One region of the Hoeflea sp. IMCC20628 genome, then DNA from elsewhere that is predicted to be linked to it. Evidence: predicted binding sites of a transcription regulator. Region 1 holds the regulator's gene; each other region holds the start of a gene.

What was found. Region 1 encodes LexA, which represses DNA repair genes until DNA is damaged. Its sites were predicted from a motif close to TGTTCNNNNTGTGTTCNG; they were not measured.
Positions count from the first base shown of each region.
Region 2: a site for LexA is predicted at 1,312-1,329, ahead of def (peptide deformylase). Genes of this name have one in related genera too.
Region 3: a site for LexA is predicted at 2,375-2,392, ahead of uvrA (excinuclease ABC subunit UvrA). Genes of this name have one in related genera too.
Region 4: a site for LexA is predicted at 2,620-2,637, ahead of recA (recombinase RecA). Genes of this name have one in related genera too.

Region 1 covers NZ_CP011479.1:2,202,645-2,207,583, reverse strand. The annotation lists gene IMCC20628_RS10425 (ComEC/Rec2 family competence protein) at 1-1,466, shown strand, start outside; gene lexA (transcriptional repressor LexA) at 1,632-2,348, opposite strand; gene glp (gephyrin-like molybdotransferase Glp) at 2,460-3,671, opposite strand; gene moaC (cyclic pyranopterin monophosphate synthase MoaC) at 3,677-4,177, opposite strand; gene trpC (indole-3-glycerol phosphate synthase TrpC) at 4,179-4,939, opposite strand, start outside.
Region 2 covers NZ_CP011479.1:3,967,244-3,972,182, reverse strand. The annotation lists gene rmuC (DNA recombination protein RmuC) at 1-1,225, opposite strand, end outside; gene def (peptide deformylase) at 1,392-1,910, shown strand; gene fmt (methionyl-tRNA formyltransferase) at 1,976-2,914, shown strand; gene truA (tRNA pseudouridine(38-40) synthase TruA) at 2,914-3,678, shown strand; gene IMCC20628_RS24395 (PAS domain-containing protein) at 4,079-4,939, shown strand, end outside.
Region 3 covers NZ_CP011479.1:1,981,887-1,986,825, reverse strand. The annotation lists gene IMCC20628_RS09410 (hypothetical protein) at 1-376, opposite strand, end outside; gene IMCC20628_RS09405 (VOC family protein) at 471-830, opposite strand; gene IMCC20628_RS09400 (hypothetical protein) at 943-1,206, opposite strand; gene IMCC20628_RS09395 (cupin domain-containing protein) at 1,254-1,667, opposite strand; gene IMCC20628_RS09390 (single-stranded DNA-binding protein) at 1,730-2,257, opposite strand; gene uvrA (excinuclease ABC subunit UvrA) at 2,661-4,939, shown strand, end outside.
Region 4 covers NZ_CP011479.1:1,646,765-1,651,703, reverse strand. The annotation lists gene alaS (alanine--tRNA ligase) at 1-1,186, opposite strand, end outside; gene recA (recombinase RecA) at 1,402-2,493, opposite strand; gene IMCC20628_RS07740 (PfkB family carbohydrate kinase) at 2,738-3,703, shown strand; gene IMCC20628_RS07735 (pseudouridine-5'-phosphate glycosidase) at 3,700-4,623, shown strand; gene IMCC20628_RS07730 (BrnA antitoxin family protein) at 4,667-4,903, shown strand.

The DNA.
Region 1 (4,939 bases):
CCGGCACGCTCTACATCGGACTGAGAAAAGGCCTGGCGCTGTTTCCAACGCTGGTTGAAGCGTTCCCGGTCAAGAAGATCGCAGCCATCGGCGCGCTGCTGACGGCCACGGCCTATCTGCTGATTTCCGGCGGCAGCGTCGCGACACAGCGCGCCTGGGTGATGCTGGCCGTCATGCTGATTGCCGTGCTGGCTGATCGCAGCGCGCTGACCATGCGCAATGTCGCCCTTTCGGCAATTGTCATCATCGTGCTGACGCCGTCCGCAGTGGTCGGTCCAGGATTTCAGATGTCATTTGCAGCCACCGCCGCGCTGATAGCGGCCTATGCCGTCTTTGCAGGCCGCGCCCGCGACCGGCCGGTCTCTGCGCCCGGCTTGCTTGGCGGGTCGATGCCTGTTCGCTGGTTCGTTGCTCTGGCCAGACTCATGCTGGGCCTGGCCATCACCTCGCTGGTCGCGGGAGTGGCCACCGGGCTGTTTTCCGCGCACCATTTTCACCGGGTAGCCGGCCATGGGCTTCTGGCCAATCTGCTGGCAATGCCGCTGGTGACCTTGGTGGTGATGCCTGCGGGGCTGGCCGCGATGTTGCTGATGCCGTTCGGCCTTGATGCCATGCCGCTGCAACTCATGGGACGTGGCATCGAAGGTGTCATCGCGATGGCCAATTATGTCGACAGTCTTGGCGGCAATATCACCGTCGGCCAGATCCCGCTCGCCGCCACCGCCACTGCCGGTGCCGGGCTTGTCTTTCTTGTGTTTCTCAGAAGCTGGCTGCATCTGTCGGGTGCGGTCTTGATCGCTCTGGGTATCGCCTTGGCGCTGCCGCCGCTCGCACGGCCGGGTCCCGATATCCTGATCAGCGAGGATGGGAAGCTGGTCGCGCTGGTCGGGCCGGAGACCTTGGCCAGCAATGCCGCGCGCCCTTCGGCTTTCGTGTTTGAGCAATGGCAGGCTGCCTTGCGGTCGCCGCCGCATTTGCCGCCGGCGAACTATCCTCAAGCCGCAGCTGACGATGTTGAAAAGGTCAAACTGCTCGATGGCTTGCTGGCCGCAGCCGTAGGCGCCCCGTCTCGGTTCCATTGCGCCGGGCGTGGTATCTGCGCCGCCATGCATCACCAGGCAAGGCTGATCGCCATCAATCAGGCGGCACTGATCGGCGCAGCTTGCGACCGGGCGGACGTCGTGGTGGTGGCAATACCTGTCCATATGCGGACCTGCCGCTCGGGCGCGGTGCTCGTCACCTCGCGCAGCCTGCGCCGCAGCGGGGCTATGACGCTCACCATTCTGGCCAGGCCATCAGCCGCGGCAGAGGATCAGTCAGAAGATCTGTCGGGTGGAGGCAGGGTCGGGAAAACAATGAAAAGGCCGGAATTCAGGATCAGGACGGCGCTGCAAGGTATCGTCCGCCCCTGGACGATCCAGCGCTATTACGACTGGCGAACCCGAAGCTATGATCTGCCTGATTGAAGGGGAGTCACCGCGGGTCGCGCGAGAGCGCGCAGCGGTCTTGCGATGCCGACATGCAATAGCATCGGCCAGTTGCGCTTCACCCGTGTCCGTTGCGACGTCACAACAACTTGAAGGCGTCAGGCCGACCGGATCGCCCGGTCAGCCACATGCTTGCAGATCGGGTCAGTGATAGCGCCGGATCAGGCCGACAAGCTTGCCCTGCACCTTGATCCGGTCGGGACCGAAAATGCGGGTCTCATAGGCCGGGTTGGCCGCTTCAAGCGCAATCGAGGCGCCCTTGCGGCGGAACCGCTTCAGCGTGGCTTCCTCGTCATCGACCAGGGCCACGACAATGTCACCGGGGCTTGCGGTCGACACGTTGCGGATCACCACGGTGTCGCCGTCGAAAATCCCGGCCTCGATCATCGAATCGCCTTTGACCTCGAGCGCGTAGTGATCACCGGGTCCGATCATCTCCACCGGCACGGTGATGGTGTGGGTGATGTTCTGGATCGCCGAAATCGGAACACCGGCAGCAATCCGGCCCATCATCGGCACTTCGGCCACCTGCGAGGCCTCGTCATTGGCGGCCGTGGCGCGGCGGGTTGGCTCCGGCGTCTTGCCAAGGCTGCCCTCGATGACGCTGGGCGAGAAGCCGCGCCGGGGCTGCAGATTGGCCTGGTAGCTGTCGGGCAGTTTGATCACCTCAAGCGCGCGCGCCCGGTTTGGCAGCCGGCGGATGAAGCCGCGTTCTTCCAGCGCCGTGATCAGCCGGTGAATGCCGGATTTGGACGCCAGGTTGAGTGCATCCTTCATTTCGTCGAACGAAGGCGGGATGCCGCTTTCTTTCATCCGTTCGTGAATGAAGAGAAGAAGCTCGTGCTGTTTGCGCGTCAACATTGTCGATTTACCCCGGTGGCCGGCTCGCTGGTCGAGCGTGAAACAAAACCAGAACTCAGCTAGCATGTTCCATATGTGTTCCGCAAGGGCTAAAGAAACAATGAAAGAACATCAGGGGCGCAAAACGAGCACGTCGCAAGTAGAACCGGCTTTTGCAGGTAATGCGAAAGGCGGCCTTATAATCAGGCAGCGTGCGTCTGCGAACACCTTGATCAGCGATGAATCCTGGTGAGCCGCCGGAGTTGCGGTCAATTGTCCATTCGGTCCGGTGGCAAGGTCACTTCGGATATAGTCCTGACGCTGGTCATTCTCCGGCATGTCCTTGGTCAGTATGGCTTTTTTCATCCGGTCCGGATCCGGACGGCCGCCAAGCCTGGTCACCAGCGGCTCGAGAAACAGATGCGCGCACACCAGGCTTGAGGCCGGATTGCCAGGCAAGCCCAGCACCCGCATAGGGCCGAGATTGCCCGACATCAGCGGCTTGCCGGGGCGCATGGCGATACGCCAGAAATCCAGTGCCATGCCGCGCCCGGTCAGCGCCTTTTGTACCAGGTCATGATCGCCCACCGAAGCACCGCCAATGGTCACCAGCACGTCCGCGCCCTGCGCCAGTGCCGAATCAATTGCCGAATCAAGCGCCTCCATGCGGTCAGCCGCAATGCCCAGATCAATGATGTCAGCCCCGGCCTCACGCGCCAGGGCTGCGACGCCAAAGGTGTTGGATGCGATGATCTGATCCGGGCCGAGCGCCTGGCCGGGCAGGCGCAATTCGTCACCGGTGGCGAGAATGGCGACCCGGGGTTTGCGCGTCACAGGCAACGATGCGTGGTTCATCGCTGCGGCAAAGGTGATGGCGCCGGCATCGAGCAGCCGTCCGGCTGCAAGGCCGATCTTGCCGGTCTCGAAATCATTGCCTGCATCGCGGATGAAACGGCCCGCGACCGGCGCCTCGTTGATCCGGACGGATCCGTCCTCGAGCCTTTCGGCATGTTCCTGAATGACGATGGCGTCCGGGCCTTCGGGCACCGGCGCGCCGGTAAAGATGCGAATCACAGATCCCGGGGCCAATGCGCCGTCAAATCCATGACCGGCAGCAGATTCGCCCTGCAACGTCAGAATGGCTCCGGCGCTCGCCTCGCTGGCCCGCACTGCATAACCGTCCATGGCGGAGGCAGCGAAGGGAGGGTGGGTCCGCAACGCCTTGAGGTCACGGGCAAGCACCCGCCCGGATGCCTCTGCCAGCGGCAGCATCTCCGGTTCGCTTGCAGGCGCCGCAGTCTCGAGTATCCGAGCGAGCGCTTCGTCAACCGGCATCAATGCCATTGGAACTATCCCTTCGTCTGCGCAGTCCAGTCGCCGGATTTGCCGCCGGATTTGGCCAGCACCCGGATGCTGCCGATCTCCATGCCCCGGTCAACCGCCTTGGCCATGTCATATATCGTCAGGCAGGTCACCGACACGGCGGTCAGCGCTTCCATCTCGACACCGGTCTTGCCGGTGAGCTTGGCCAGCGCCTGAACCCGCAAGCCGGGCAGGGCCTCATCGGCCTTTATGTCGACGCTCACCTTGGTCAACGCCAGCGGATGGCACAGCGGAATGAGGTTGGCGGTCTGCTTGGCCGCCATGATCCCGGCAATTCTGGCCGCCCCGATGACGTCACCCTTTTTCATGTCGCCGGCAAGAATAAGCGCCAGCGTCTCGGGCTTCATCCGCACAAAGCCCTCGGCCTCGGCAACCCGCACCGTGTCGGCCTTGTCGCCGACATCGACCATGGTCGCCGATCCGTCTTCCGCCAGATGTGTCAGCCGTGGACCGCTATCATCCGCCATCTCAGTGTGCCGCTTCCGTGGTGCTGCCGGTGAGCAAGGCCGTCGTCGCCGCTGCAACGTCTTGCTGGCGCATCAGGCTTTCTCCGACCAGAAATGTCGAAATCCCGCTTCTGGACAGCCGTTCGCAGTCGGCAAACGAACCGATGCCGCTTTCGCCCACCAGAATGCGGTCGTCAGGCACCATCGCCGCCAGCCGCTCGGAGACCGTCAGCGATACCTCGAAAGTGCGCAAATTGCGGTTGTTGACGCCAATCAGCCGGCTGCCGAGCTTCAATGCCCGCTCCATCTCTGCCTCGTCATGCACCTCGATCAGCGCCGCCATGCCAAGCCCGTGGGCTTCATCTTCGAGCCGCCTTGCGTCGTCATCGCTCAGGCAGGCCATGATGATCAGGATCGCGTCGGCGCCCCAGGCACGCGCCTCGTGCACCTGGTAGGGGTCGAACATGAAATCCTTGCGCAGCGCGGGCAGGGCGCAGGCGTCGCGGGCAGCCGTCAAGAACTCCGGTGCGCCCTGAAACGACGGAGCGTCGGTCAGCACTGACAGACACGCTGCACCTCCGGCCGCATAGGCCTTGGCCAGCGACGGCGGATCGAAATCAGCACGGATCAGGCCTTTGGATGGGCTGGCCTTCTTGATCTCGGCAATAAGTGCAAAGCCGCCGGCACGGTGCTTGGCCTCAAGCGCTGCAACAAAGCCGCGTGGGGCTTCCATGTCGCGCGCCCCCGCCTTGAGCTCAGCCAGCGGGTTAGCCGTCTTGGCGG
Region 2 (4,939 bases), 1.8 Mb from region 1:
CGTCGACCACCCTGAGCTTCAGTGTCGAGGATCGCGGTTCAAATTTCGGGTTCTGCTGCGCTGTGGAGGCCTTTTCACCGGACGGCTGATCTGCGACCGCCTGTTTGGCATCATCGGCCAACTGGGCGAATTCCAGCGCCTCGATCTTGGCGCCGCGCCGGGTCAGCTTGTCCGACGAAGTCAGGATCAGGTCCACATCCTTCTGCGCCATGGAGAAGTGCGCCTGCAATTTGCGGGTCCGGTCATCCAGTCGCGATAGGTCTTCCATCAGCCGCAGCACCTCGCCCTGGATCAGATGCGCCTGCTCGCGCATGCGGGCATCCTTGAGCAGCGCCTGGATCACCTGGATCGACAGCATCAGCAGCGAGGGCGAAACGATCACCACGCGGGCCCGCTGTGCCTTGTGCACGATGGCCTCGAATTTCTCGTGGATTTCGGCGAAAATCGATTCCGACGGCACGAACAGGAACGCCGTATCCTGGGTTTCCCCGACGATCAGGTATTTTTCCGAAATGTCGCGGATATGCACCTCGATATCGCGGCGGAAACGCTGCTGCGCGTTTTGCAGGGCGGCCGGGTCGCCGTCGGAACTGGCCTCTGCCTCGCGGATGGCATTCCAGGCTTCCAGCGGAAATTTAGCGTCGATGACCAGATCCGGCGCACCATTCGGCATGGCGATGGTGCAATCGGGCCGCATGCCGTTTGACAGTGTCGGCTGAAAGCTGAAGGCGCCGAACGGCAGCCCGTCCTGAATGATGGTTTCCATCCGCGATTGCCCGAAGGCGCCGCGGGTCTGCTTGTTGGACAGGATCGCCTGAAGCCCGACGACATCGCGGGCCAGCGACTGGATATTGTTTTGCGCCGTGTCGATCACCGCCAGCCGTTCCTGCAATTTTGTCAGGTTTTCGTGGGTCGATTTGGTCTGCTCGGTGATCGAACTGCCCAGCCGCTGGGTCATGCCGTCAAGACGCTGGCCGATCGACTGGTTGAGCTCGGCCTGACGGGCGCCGAACAACTCGGCCATCGTGCCCATGCGGCCCTGCATTTCCGATTGCGCCTTGAGGATGTCAGCCAGCCGTGCCTCGGCCTGCACCGCACGCGCCGAGGCATCAGCTTCCGCCTGGGCGCGCCTGCGGCCGGCGCGCATAAGTCCCAAAGCCAGCCAGATGCCAAGCAGCAGCACCAGCACAAGGGCCGCCAGCAGGGTTTGGCCCAGCGTGACCATCTGGCCATTGAACTCAAAAAACGGGGTCGAAAAGAGCGCGGCACCTGTCTGCATGACCAACGCCTAGCTGATTCTCAGTCATTTGTCAGATCAAAACGGGAACATGGTGCTCGGCTGTTGCGCGGGACTGATTGACGCCGCGCGTATCAATGACTATTTCAACGCCATGACCATCAAGCCTATCATTTATCTGCCCGATCCCATTCTGCGCCAGCAAAGCCTGGCGGTGGAGCGCTTTGACGCCGAGCTCGAAAACTTTGTCGAGGACATGATCGAGACCATGTATGACGCGCCGGGCATTGGCCTGGCCGCGATCCAGGTCGGCGTGCCGCGGCGCATGCTGGTGATCGATGTTGCCGGCAAGGACGAAGAGCCCAACCCGCAGGTGTTCATCAACCCTGAACTGGTGGCAAGCGGCGATGGCATCAGCGTCTATGAAGAGGGCTGCCTGTCGATCCCGGATTTCTACGCCGAGGTCGAACGGCCCGAGAAGGTCACGGTCAAGCATCTCGACCGCCAGGGCAAGCAGCGCGTGACCGAGGCCGATGGCCTGCTCGCCACCTGCCTGCAGCACGAGATCGACCATCTCAACGGCGTGCTGTTCATCGACCATATCTCCAAGCTCAAACGCGATATGGTGGTGCGCAAGTTCACCAAGCTCGCCAAAACGCGCGTCACCGCCTGAGTTTATCCGGTAAGGTAACCGCAACGCTGCAGTACGCCCGCTGCCTACGTGTTTGAGGAACTGTCATGCGCATTATCTTTATGGGAACGCCGGATTATGCGGCGCCGACACTTGAGGCGCTGCACGCGGCTGGGCACGAGATCGTCGCGGTCTATTCGCAACCGCCGCGACCTGCCGGACGGCGCGGGCTGGAAGTGTTGCCGTCGCCGGTGCATCGCACCGCCGACGGGCTGGGCATTCCGGTGTTCACGCCCAAGAGCCTCAAGAGTGAAGAAGAGCAACTGGCTTTCCGGGCGCTCAATGCCGATGCGGCGGTTGTTGTCGCCTATGGTCTGATCCTGCCCAAAGCCATTCTTGACGCGCCGCGGCTTGGCGCCTGGAACGGCCATGCGTCGCTGTTGCCGCGCTGGCGTGGTGCGGCGCCGATCCAGCGCGCCATCATGGCCGGCGACACAGAGACCGGCGTGATGATCATGAAAATGGACGAAGGCCTCGACACCGGCGCGGTGGCGCTGACCCAAACCGTAAAGATCACGCCCACCATGACCACCGGCGAACTGCACGATTGCCTCGCCGATGTGACCGCACAGATGATGGTGGAGGCAATGGCGCGCCTGCAAACCGAAGGCCTGCCGGTCACGCAGCAAGCAGACGTTGGCGTGACCTATGCGGCCATGATCAGCAAGGCGGAAACCAGGGTCGATTTTACCCAAACTGCGGAAAAGGTTCACAATCATGTGCGTGGACTGGCGCCGTCGCCGGGGGCCTGGTTCGAGTTGAAGACCGATGATCGCGCTGAGCGCATCAAACTGCTGGCGACTGGCTATTTGGATGATGCCTCATCGGGCGCCTCCCCCGGAACAGTGCTCGATGACCAGCTGAAAATTGCCTGTGGCAAGGGCACGTTGCGGCTTCTCACCCTACAGAAGGCCGGTGGCAAGCTGCTTCAGGCCGACGACTTTTTGCGCGGAACTGCAATTGCCTCCGGCACGGTGATCGGCTGATGCCACGCTACCGGCTCGAGATCGAATATGACGGCACCGGCTATGCCGGATGGCAGCGGCAGGACAATCACCACTCGATCCAGCAGGCACTTGAAACCGCCTTCAAGAAATTCTGCGGTGAAACCGTCGTCGTGCGCGGCGCCGGACGAACCGATGCAGGCGTGCATGCGCTGGGACAGGTCGGCCATGTAGATCTCGAAAAGCTTTGGCCCGATGACACCGTGCGCGATGCCGTCAACGCCTATTTGCTGGCGGCCGGGGAACGGGTGGCGATCCTTGCCGCACGTAAGGTAGATGATGGCTTCGATGCCCGGTTCTCCGCCATCAAACGGCATTATATCTACCGCATCATCTGCCGCCGCACGCCGCTGGTGATCGAGCGGAACCGGGCACTGTGGTCGTCCAAGAGCCTTGATGCCGCGGCCATGCATGAGGCGGCGCAATGCCTGGTCGGGCGGCATGATTTCACCACCTTCCGGTCAACAAATTGCCAGGCGAACTCGCCGGTGCGCAATCTTGACAGTCTCGATGTGGTCACCGGCGCGACCGAAGGCCTGATCGAAATTCATGCCTCGGCACGCAGTTTCCTGCACAACCAGATTCGCTCTTTCGCCGGTACCCTGCGACTGGTGGGAGCGGGCAAATGGTCCACCGCCGATGTCGCGGCGGCGCTCGAGGCGAGGGACCGCAAGGCCTGCGGCCCGGTGGCGGCCCCGGAGGGATTGTATTTTCGCGCGGTCGACTACCCTGAGACAGACGCATAGTCCACGGATCCGACAGAATTCCAGCGGTAAGCCTAGAAATCGAATTTCTCTGCCATATTTGCAACAGTTCAGCGGTCTACCAGCGAGATGAAAGGCAGCCAGTGCAGGATATGGCAAGCGGGATGTTTGCCGTGATTGGGTATTGCAGGGTCGTAACCCGACAATTTCTAGTAGATTTAGTACTATTCTCGTTTTCCCTGTCCACTAGGATGGCATCACGATGCCAGGGTGCATGAACGCACTATGGTCTAGCGAGGACTGTTGCGGATGTGCCGGATAGACGCGGCACGGACACTTGACCGCAACCTTGCACGAACGCCTCGCTGGCCCGGCGCCGCCCTCCCGGCGGCTTTTCCCCAAATTGAATTCGAGGACGTTGGAATTGGTGGATATACTGGAATTGGCTCCGACGGATAAGGCACTCGCCGAGGATAAACGGCTCAAGGCGCTTCGAAACCTAGGCGTTCTCGATACCGCGCCGGAGGTTGAGTTTGATGCTCTGGTGCGCGCGGCGGCGCTGGTCTGCGGTACACCGATTTCGCTTATAACCCTGGTAGAACAGGACCGGCAATGGTTCAAGGCGAACTATGGCCTGTCCGGCGTTACCGAGACATCCAGAGACATATCGTTTTGCGCCCATGCGATCTATGTTGAAGGGCTGATGGAAGTCGAGGACGCCAGCCTCGACGCCCGATTTGCCGGCAACCCGATGGTAACTGGAGGTCCCGAGGTCAGGTTCTATGCGGGGGTTCCCCTGTCGCTTGCCAGTGGCCAGAATGTCGGCACACTCTGTGTCATTGACGACAAGCCGCGCACACTGACGCCGCATCAACGTGAAATCCTGACGCATCTGGCCTGTGCGGCGACACGTGCCCTTGAATCCCGGATAGCACTGGCCCGTGAACATGATCTGCTCGTGGTCCAGTCCAGAGCCGCCTCGATCATAAACAACAGCGTTGATGCGATTGTAACCGTTGGTCTGGATGGCATCATCCAGCTGTGGAACGCAGCCGCGGAAGAGATGTTTGGCTATCGGACAGAGCAGGCGATAGGCCAGCCACACAGTCTTGTTCTGGTCCCCGGAACCGGCGAAGACTGGCGTCAAGGAGGCACCCACGAAACCTGCAGGCAGACCAGGCGCGGAACGATCCTTCCTGTTTCCGTTTCCTCCGGCCCGGTTTTTTCGGAAACCGGTGAGATCATTGGCAGGACAGAGATCATACGCGACATCAGCGATAGCGTGTCAGTCAAACGCAAACTG
Region 3 (4,939 bases), 220 kb from region 1:
TCAGTTCCTTGCCGCCCCAGCCATGCATCTTGTCATGGGCGCGGATGGTTACACGACCTGTTTCAGCCGGAATGACGATGCCGGACTGGCTGCGGGTAAATGGCTGCTCATTATCATGCGGATGCAACAACACCCGCTCGCCCAGAACAGCGCCGTCCGGGCCGATCACCTGCCATATGTCGGCATAATGCTCCCAACCGTCGTCGGCATGGCGCACGGTGACATCGAACCGGTAGGTGCCGTCGGCAGCCTTTGCATAGGTTGCGGCTTCCACATCGGCTGCGCCGGCACGGGCTGATGGCATGTCCAACAGATTGCCGGCCAGCACCAGCAAGACGATGGAAAGGGCGGCGAAGATGGATGGTTTTGCAAACATGCTGTGATTGTTTCAAGGTTTTCGGCCACAGACCAATCACAATTGCGTGGCCGCGAGACGGATCAAGCAGTCTAGCCTGTCACAATACTGAACCTCAGCTGGCTGCGGGATGGCCCGCGGTCAATTGCAACAGGTCCCACAGATTGCCGTAAATATCGCGAAACACTGCCACGGTGCCGTAATCATGGGTCTGTGGCTCACGCACGAACTCAACCCCGGCAGCTTTCAGGCGCTGGTGATCGCGGGCGAAATCATCGGTATTGAGGAACAGAAACACCCGGCCGCCGGTCTGGTTGCCGACAAACGGTTCCTGTTCGGGCTTGGAGGCGCGGGCCAGCACCATCGATGCGCCCTGCCCGCCTTTTGGACGTACCACGACCCAGCGCTTGTCCTGTTCGGGCTGATAGGTGTCTTCCAGCAGTTCAAAGTCGAGAACGCCGCAATAAAAACCGATGGCTTAGTCATAGTCGCGAACGACAAGGGCTACGTGGGTGATGGATTGACGCAATGTCTTCTCCCGCGCCCCGCAGGGCATAATTCAAATCATAACCGGATCGCTGACAATGTCAGCGCGCCTTGAGAATCCACTGCCAGACGGTTCCGCCGAAATATTTGCTGCCAATCCAGAAATAGACCACGATCAGTCCAACCGCCACCAGCGCTGAAAACCCGCTCAATTGGAACCCGCCATAGGTTGCTTCGCCGGACACCAACCCGACCAGATAGCCGAATCCAAAGAACGCGGTGCAAAAATCGAGGACGGCAGCCAGAATGATCCGCCACCGCGACACCGGCGCCTGCCCTGGATGTTGTCCAGGCTTGTCATCCATCCTCAGCCCCCTCAGTTCAGAACCGGTGCCGTTCCGCCGGTCAACGGCTAGCCTGCGAACCCCTGCGGATTGTTCTCGAACCATTTGACGATGTCCGGCATCGCCTGTTCGAAACCGCCGGGCATGAACATGTTCAAAAGCCCGACCGGAGCATCGCTGCGGTTTTCGAAATCATGCATGACCCCGGCGGGGATGCGCAGAAAGCTGCCCTTCGGCAGAGACCTCCACTCATCACCGACAAGAAGTGAGGCTGTGCCCTCCAGCACATAGAATATTTCCTCGTTGGCCTCGTGCAGATGTGCACCTGGCCCCGAGCAATGCGGTTCCAGCCACCATTCGGAGATCGCATAGCGGCTGCTACTCTCGTCGTGGTCGGCCTTGAACACCGCCCGCATGCGGTCGAGGGAATAGGCGCGCCCTTCCCCCGGACCAAGTTCCAGAACATCAGTCTCTGATGCCATGTGTCACCACTCCCGATGGTGTGGCTGCAGCTGTCATGCCTGTCGCTGCCTGCCGGATATCCTCAGAACGGAATGTCGTCGTCGAGATCGCGGGAGGATCCGCCACCGGCGCCGCCGCCAAATCCGCCGCCCGACTGATTGCCGCCGCCAGATCCGCCGCGGTCACCGCCCGATGACGAGCCGCCGCCAAAATCACCGCCGCGGCTGACGCCGCCACCAGAACCACCGCCGCCTTCGCTGCGGCCGTCGAGCATGGTCAGGTTGCCGTTGAAGCCCTGCAACACCACTTCGGTTGAATATTTGTCCTGGCCGGACTGGTCGGTCCATTTGCGGGTCTGCAACTGGCCCTCGATATAGACCTTGGAGCCCTTTTTCAGGTAATTCTCGGCGATCTTGCACAGACCTTCATTGAAAATGACAACCCGGTGCCATTCGGTCTTTTCGCGCCGTTCGCCGGTATTCTTGTCGCGCCAGCTGTCCGACGTGGCGATCGACAGATTGGCAATCGGCCGGCCATCCTGAGTCCGCTTGATATCCGGATCAGCGCCCAGATTGCCAATCAGAATGACTTTGTTGACGCTTCCCGCCATGATGTTTCACCTTCCAACACTTCAGGCGGCTCTCCGCCGCCCCGATAAATCTGTCTGCACCTTACAGGATCAGCCATCCACCCGTCAGCCGGGCGCCGACAATCCACAGGCCTTTTTTGTTCTTTATTTGTTCTAGTGTCTGTGTCAGTTTCTGTCAAGAGATTCGGCAGTAACACCTGCAACATATGGCAACGCATCTCGACATTGCGGGAGAGGTGCTTATGTATGGATCTGGTTTGCCCCCGGAACCATGTCTGAACTGTGGAGTTGCTGAGGGGCAGTGTTTTTGCGGGATGCGATCGGATACCCCACGGGGAAATCGAACCTGCGAGGCTTATGGAGATGAGCATCCCGGCGCGTTCAGCAGAACGCAGCGGATGCTCCACGGCAAATCGGCGGCATCATGACGGAATTGAAATCAATCACCATTCGCGGAGCCCGCGAGCACAATCTGAAGAATATCGATATTGACCTGCCGCGCAACAGCCTGATCGTGATGACCGGGCTGTCGGGATCGGGCAAATCCTCGCTCGCCTTCGACACCATCTATGCCGAGGGCCAGCGGCGCTATGTCGAGAGCCTGTCAGCCTATGCGCGGCAATTCCTCGAGATGATGCAGAAACCCGATGTTGACCAGATTGACGGGCTGTCGCCGGCGATTTCCATCGAGCAGAAGACCACCAGCCGCAACCCGCGCTCCACCGTCGGTACCGTCACCGAAATCTATGACTACATGCGGCTGCTGTTTGCCCGCGTCGGCGTGCCCTATTCGCCGGCCACCGGTCTGCCGATTGAAAGCCAGACCATCAGCCAGATGGTCGACCGGGTTCTGGAAATGGAAGAAGGCACGCGGCTTTACATTCTTGCGCCGGTTGTGCGTGGCCGCAAGGGCGAGTACCGCAAGGAACTCGCCGAATTCATGAAAAAGGGCTACCAGCGGGTCAAGATTGACGGCCAGTATTACGAGATCGCCGACGCACCGACGCTCGACAAGAAATACAAGCACGACATCGACATCGTCGTTGACCGCATCGTGGTGCGGCCCGACATCTCCGCGCGGCTGGCCGACAGTCTCGAAACCTGCCTGCGGCTCGCCGACGGGCTGGCGATTGCCGAATTTGCCGACAAGCCCCTGCCAGAAAACGAGACCGCAGGCGGCTCGGCCAACAAATCCAAAAACGAAACCCATGAACGGATGCTGTTTTCGGAGAAATTCGCCTGCCCGGTATCCGGCTTCACCATTTCCGAGATCGAACCGCGGCTGTTTTCGTTCAACAATCCGCACGGCGCCTGTCCGACCTGCGACGGGCTCGGCACCCAGAAGAAGATCGACGACGCGCTGATCATCCCCGAGGGCAATCTGACCCTGCGTGGTGGTGCCGTTGCACCCTGGGCCAAATCCAGCTCGCCCTATTACACCCAGACGCTCGAGGCGCTGGGCAAGCATTTCGGCTTCAAGATGAGCGACCGCTGGGACGACCTGCCGGCCAAGGGCCAGGCCGCAATCCTGCGTGGCACCGAGGAGAAGGTCGCTTTCAAATATGATGATGGTTTGCGCTCCTACACGACATCGAAAACCTTCGAGGGCATCATTCCCAATCTCGAGCGGCGCTGGAAGGAAACCGACAGTGCCTGGGCCCGCGAAGAGATCGAACGCTACATGTCGGCCGCCCCCTGCCCGGCCTGCGACGGCTACAGGCTCAAACCCGAGGCCCGCGCCGTCAAGATCGATGGCTGCCATATTGGCCAGGTCACCGAACTCTCGATCCGTGTGGCGGGTGAGTGGTTTGCCGATCTGCCGGCCAGGCTCAATGAGCAGCAGAACCACATCGCCGTCCGCATTCTCAAGGAGATTCGCGACCGGCTGAAGTTCCTCAATGATGTCGGGCTCGACTATCTGACGCTATCGCGCAATTCCGGCTCGCTGTCAGGTGGCGAAAGCCAGCGGATCCGGCTGGCCTCGCAGATCGGTTCAGGACTGACCGGCGTGCTCTACGTGCTCGACGAGCCGTCGATCGGCCTGCATCAGCGCGACAACGCACGGCTGCTCGAAACGCTGAAGCATCTGCGCGACATCGGCAACACGGTGATCGTCGTCGAGCATGACGAGGACGCCATCCTGACCGCCGATTACGTGGTCGATATCGGGCCTTACGCCGGCATTCACGGCGGCGAGATAATCGCCAAGGGGTCGCCCGGCGACATCATGGCCAATCCGCGCTCGATCACCGGCAAATATCTTTCGGGCGAGCTCGAGGTGATGGTGCCGACTGCGCGCCGCAAGGCTTTGAAGAAAAAGCAGCTGACCGTCGTCGGCGCCCGCGGCAACAATCTCAAGAACGTCACCGCCTCGATCCCGCTTGGCGTGTTCACCGCGGTGACCGGCGTGTCGGGCGGCGGCAAGTCGACCTTCCTGATCGAAACGCTCTACAAGGCCGCGGCCCGCCGGGTGATGGGATCACGCGAAAACCCCGCAGATCACGACCGGATTGATGGCTTCGAGCATATCGACAAGGTGATCGACATCGACCAGTCGCCGATTGGCCGCACGCCGCGCTCCAACCCGGCTACCTATACCGGCGCCTTCACCCCGATCCGCGACTGGTTTGCCGGGCTGCCTGAATCCAAGGTACGCGGCTATCAGCCGGGCCGCTTCTCCTTCAACGTCAAGGGCGGCCGCTG
Region 4 (4,939 bases), 560 kb from region 1:
CATAGGTGTCATAAAGCTTGAAAGCGGTGTCGCCATCCAGCCGGTCGCCTTCGCCAAGGCCCTCGCTGGCCTCGTCAAGCAGGCCCAACCCCCGCTCCAGCGTCTTGCGGAAGCGGGTTTCCTCCAGCTTCATCGTTTCCGAAATCAAAGCTTCAGCCCGCTGCAGTTCCGGATAGGCCCTGCCCATCTCGGCAACAAGTGTCGGCAGCAGCCGGTACATCAACGGGTCTTGTGCGCCCAGCAGCTGCGCATGACGCATGGCGCGCCGCATGATCCGGCGCAGCACATAGCCGCGGCCATCCTTGGCCGGCAGCACCCCGTCGGCAATCAGGAAGGCCGAGGACCGCAGATGGTCGGCAATCACCCGGTGGCTGACACGGTTCTTGCCTTCAGCAGGAACGCCGGTCAAATCCTCCGAAGCGGTGATCAGCCGCCGGAACAGGTCGATGTCGTAATTGTCGTGCTGGCCCTGCAGCAGTGCGGCAATGCGCTCGAGCCCCATGCCGGTGTCGATCGACGGGCGCGGCAGATCAACCCGTTGATCGGTGGAAATCTGCTCGAACTGCATGAACACAAGGTTCCAGATCTCGATGAAGCGATCGCCGTCCTCATCCGGCGAGCCTGGAGGTCCACCCCAAATATGATCGCCATGATCATAAAAGATTTCCGAACAGGGTCCGCAAGGTCCGGTGTCGCCCATGGCCCAGAAATTGTCATTGGTCGGGATCCGGATGATCCGGCTCTCGGGGATGCCGGCGATCTTGCGCCACAGGTCGAATGCCTCGTCATCGGTGTGGTAGACGGTGACCAGCAACCGTTCCTTGTCGATGCCGAATTCCTTGGTCAGCAGATTCCAGGCCAGTTCGATGGCGCGATCCTTGAAATAATCGCCAAAGGAGAAATTGCCCAGCATCTCGAAAAATGTGTGGTGGCGCGCCGTGTAACCGACATTGTCGAGGTCATTGTGCTTACCGCCGGCGCGCACGCATTTCTGCGATGTCGTCGCGGTCGAATAGGGCCGGTGCTCAAGACCGGTAAAGGCATTCTTGAATTGCACCATGCCCGCATTGGTAAACATCAGTGTCGGATCATTGCGCGGCACCAGCGAACTGGAGGCCACGACCTCGTGATCGTTTTTCTTGAAATAGTCGAGAAAAGACGACCGAATTTCGTTTACGCCACTCATGATCAACCCTTTGTCAGAAAAGCAAGCAGTGCCCGAGATCGAGTTTATGGGCACATATGTCACATCCGCCGCGCGACCGGCAGACCGCCGCTTTTATCGCTCACCCGGTTGCCTGTCCAGACGGCAGCGGCCGCAGTCAAAACAAAACCGGCCGCCAGCCCCGGCAAGGGCTGACGACCGGCTTTCAGGCCAACAGGCTCGCGCCTGGTTTGATGCTACATTTCAGCGGACTCGGCGCTGTCGTCGTCATCCTTGCCCTTGTCCGCTTCGAGAAACTTTTCGGCAATCAGTCCGGCGTTCTGGCGCAGCAACAGCTCGATCTCGTCGGCCACCGCCGGATTGTCACGCAGGAACTGTTTCGAATTCTCACGCCCCTGCCCCAGCCGCTGGCTGTTGTAGGAGAACCAGGCGCCGGATTTCTCGACAATCCCGGCCTTGACGCCCAGATCGACCAGTTCGCCGACCTTGGAGACGCCTTCGCCATACATGATGTCGAATTCAACCTGCTTGAACGGCGGCGCCATCTTGTTCTTGACCACCTTGACCCGTGTTTGGTTGCCAACGACCTCGTCGCGGTCCTTGACCGAGCCGATGCGGCGGATATCAAGCCGCACTGAGGCATAGAATTTCAGAGCATTGCCGCCGGTCGTGGTTTCGGGCGAACCGAACATCACGCCGATTTTCATGCGGATCTGGTTGATGAAGATCACCATGCAGTTCGACCGCGAGATCGAAGCGGTGAGCTTGCGCAGTGCCTGGCTCATCAGACGTGCCTGCAGGCCGGGAAGGCTGTCGCCCATCTCGCCCTCAATTTCGGCGCGCGGCGTCAGCGCCGCCACCGAATCGATGACCAGCACGTCGATGGCGCCGGAGCGGACCAGCGTGTCGGTGATTTCAAGCGCCTGCTCGCCATTGTCAGGCTGCGAAATCAGCAGGCTCTCAAGGTCGACGCCAAGCTTGCGGGCATAGACCGGGTCGAGCGCGTGCTCGGCATCGATAAAGCCGCAAATGCCGCCCTTCTTCTGGGCTTCGGCGATGGTCTGCAGTGCCAGTGTGGTTTTGCCCGAGCTTTCCGGCCCGAAAATCTCGATCACCCGGCCACGCGGCAAGCCGCCGATGCCGAGCGCGATGTCGAGACCCAGCGAACCGGTGGGAACCGTTTCGATCTCGACCACGCCCTCATTGGCGCCAAGCTTCATGATGGAACCCTTGCCGAACGACCGTTCGATCTGGGCAAGTGCGGCGTCGAGCGCCTTGCTTTTGTCCACGGATTTTTCCTCTACCAGTCGCAAAGAGTTCTGTGCCATTTCGTCCACCTTTAGGTTATCGTGCCATCGCAAGCAATAAGTACACCGTGATTGATTTTGTACTCTATTTGTTCCACTCACGCAACCCCCACTCAACGCGTTGTAAAACAAAGAGAAACCTATTGATGTTCTTTTTTTGTTTCGTCATCAAAATGAAATCTCGCCTGTGGACGAAGACGCCGGTCTGGCGCCTCAGGCCCGCCGCTCCGATTCGGCCCGGCGCGATTGCTAAGGGGATATAGCCATGGCCCGCATCCTCGCCATCGGCGGCGCCCACATCGACCGCAAGGGCTGGCTCGCGGCCTCGCATCGCGCCGGCGTCTCCAATCCGGGCTGCTGGGAAACCGAAGCCGGCGGCGGCGCCTTCAACGCCGCGCGCAATCTCGCCCGCCTCGGCCATCAGGTCACCCTCGTCGCCCCGCGCGGTGGTGATGCGGCGGCTGATCTGGTGGCCCGTGCTGCCGAAGACGCCGGCATCGAGGATTGCCCTCTGACCTTTCTCGATCGCACCACACCGAGCTATTCGGCCATTCTCGAGCCTGATGGCAATCTGGTCACCGCGCTGGCCGACATGGCGCTGTATGATCTTGTGCCTGCGCGCCGGCTTTTGACCTCGCGGCTGCGCAAGCGGCTGGCTTCAGCAGAACTGCTGCTGGTTGATTCCAACCTGCCAGAAAGCGCGCTGTCGGCGCTGGCCGACGCAGCCGCCGTACTCGGCCTGCCGCTGGCCGTTATTGCCGTGTCGCCTGCCAAGGTGGTGCGCTGGCGCTCCAGCCTATCGAAAATCACGGTGCTGGCCATGAACGCCGCTGAAGCTGCCGCCCTCTCCGGCCTGCAGGCCAGCACCCAGAGTGAGTGGCCGGCGCTTCTGGCACGCACCGGGCTTTCAGGCGGGCTTGTCAGCGACGGCGCCGGGCCGGTGACAGCCTTTGCCGCTGGCCAGGCCATTACAAGCTTGCCGCCTGTGCTCGACCGGTTGATCGATGTCATAGGCGCAGGCGACGCGCTGGCCTCGGGCTATCTCGATGGCCTGCTTTCGGGCGGCTCACTCGAGGCCAATCTGACGCGCGGCATCGCACTGGCGCGGCTGACTGCCGGCGTTCTCGGTCCGGTGCGGCCGGATTTGTCTCCGGCATTGCTTGCGCAGGCGCTTGCCCGCATGCCAAAGCCGGACGAGAGCCAAATCCCAGTTCAGGAGCATCAAACATGACCGGGCCCATCAAGATCGAAACCACGAGGGAAGTTGCCGACGCGCTGGCGCAGGGCCGCCCCGTTGTGGCGCTCGAATCGACCATCATTACCCATGGCATGCCCTGGCCGGGCAATCGCGACATGGCGCTTGAGGTCGAGGCGGTGATTCGGGCCGAAGGCGCAGTGCCAGCCACCATCGCCGTCATCGATGGCCGCCTGCATGCTGGGCTAGACGAGGCGGCAATCACCAAGCTGGCGCAGGCGAAAGACGTGATGAAACTTTCGCGCGCCGATTTCGCCTTTGCGATTGCCGAAGGCCGCACCGGCGCCACCACGGTGGCAGCCACCATGATGGCAGCACATCTGGCCGGCATCCAGGTATTTGCCACCGGCGGCATCGGCGGTGTGCACCGTGGTGCGGAACTCAGTTTCGATATCTCCGCCGATCTCGAGGAGCTTGCCCGCACCCCTGTGATCGTCGTCTCGGCCGGCGCCAAGGCGATTCTCGACATCCCCAAAACGCTTGAAGCGCTCGAAACCCGCGGCGTGCCGGTGGTAGCCTTCGGTCAGGACGAGATGCCTGCCTTCTGGTCGCGCAAATCCGGCCTCACCGCCCCGTTGCGGCTGGATGATGCGGCGTCGATTGCCCGGTTTGAGGCCACCCGTCAGTCGCTCGGCAGCCATGGCGGCATGCTGATCGCCAATCCGGTGCCTGAAACCGATGAAATCCCCGCTGGCGAGATCAACCAGCATATCGATGCCGCCCTGGCAGCAGCCAAGGCGCAAGGCATCGAGGGCAAGGCGGTGACTCCGTTCCTGCTCGGCGAGATCCTGACGCTGACCGGCGGTGCCAGCCTCAAGACCAACATCGCTCTGGTGCTCAACAACGCCCGCCTCGCCGCCCGCATCGCCATGGCACTGACCGCTGGACCAAAATGATCGTCAGCGGTCTGCTGCGGTCAATTCACAAAGGATATTTCCGATGAAGCCAACACGACGTACCGGCAGCGCTTTCGACCGCGCCGAAGCAGCCTTCAAGTCCGCCACCAGCAAGCCGGTCGAAGCCGCGCCCAAGCCCAGAACCGTGCCCGAGGGCAAGGAACTGGTGTCGCTGCGACTCGACCGCGCCGTTCTGGAGCATTTCCAGGAAGACGGCCCTGGCTGGCAGGATCGCATCAATGCCGCGCTGCGCGCAGCCGCAGGGCTCGACGGCGAATAGGATTCCGCTTCTGTCGGCTGGCTGGCCGCAGTCGCC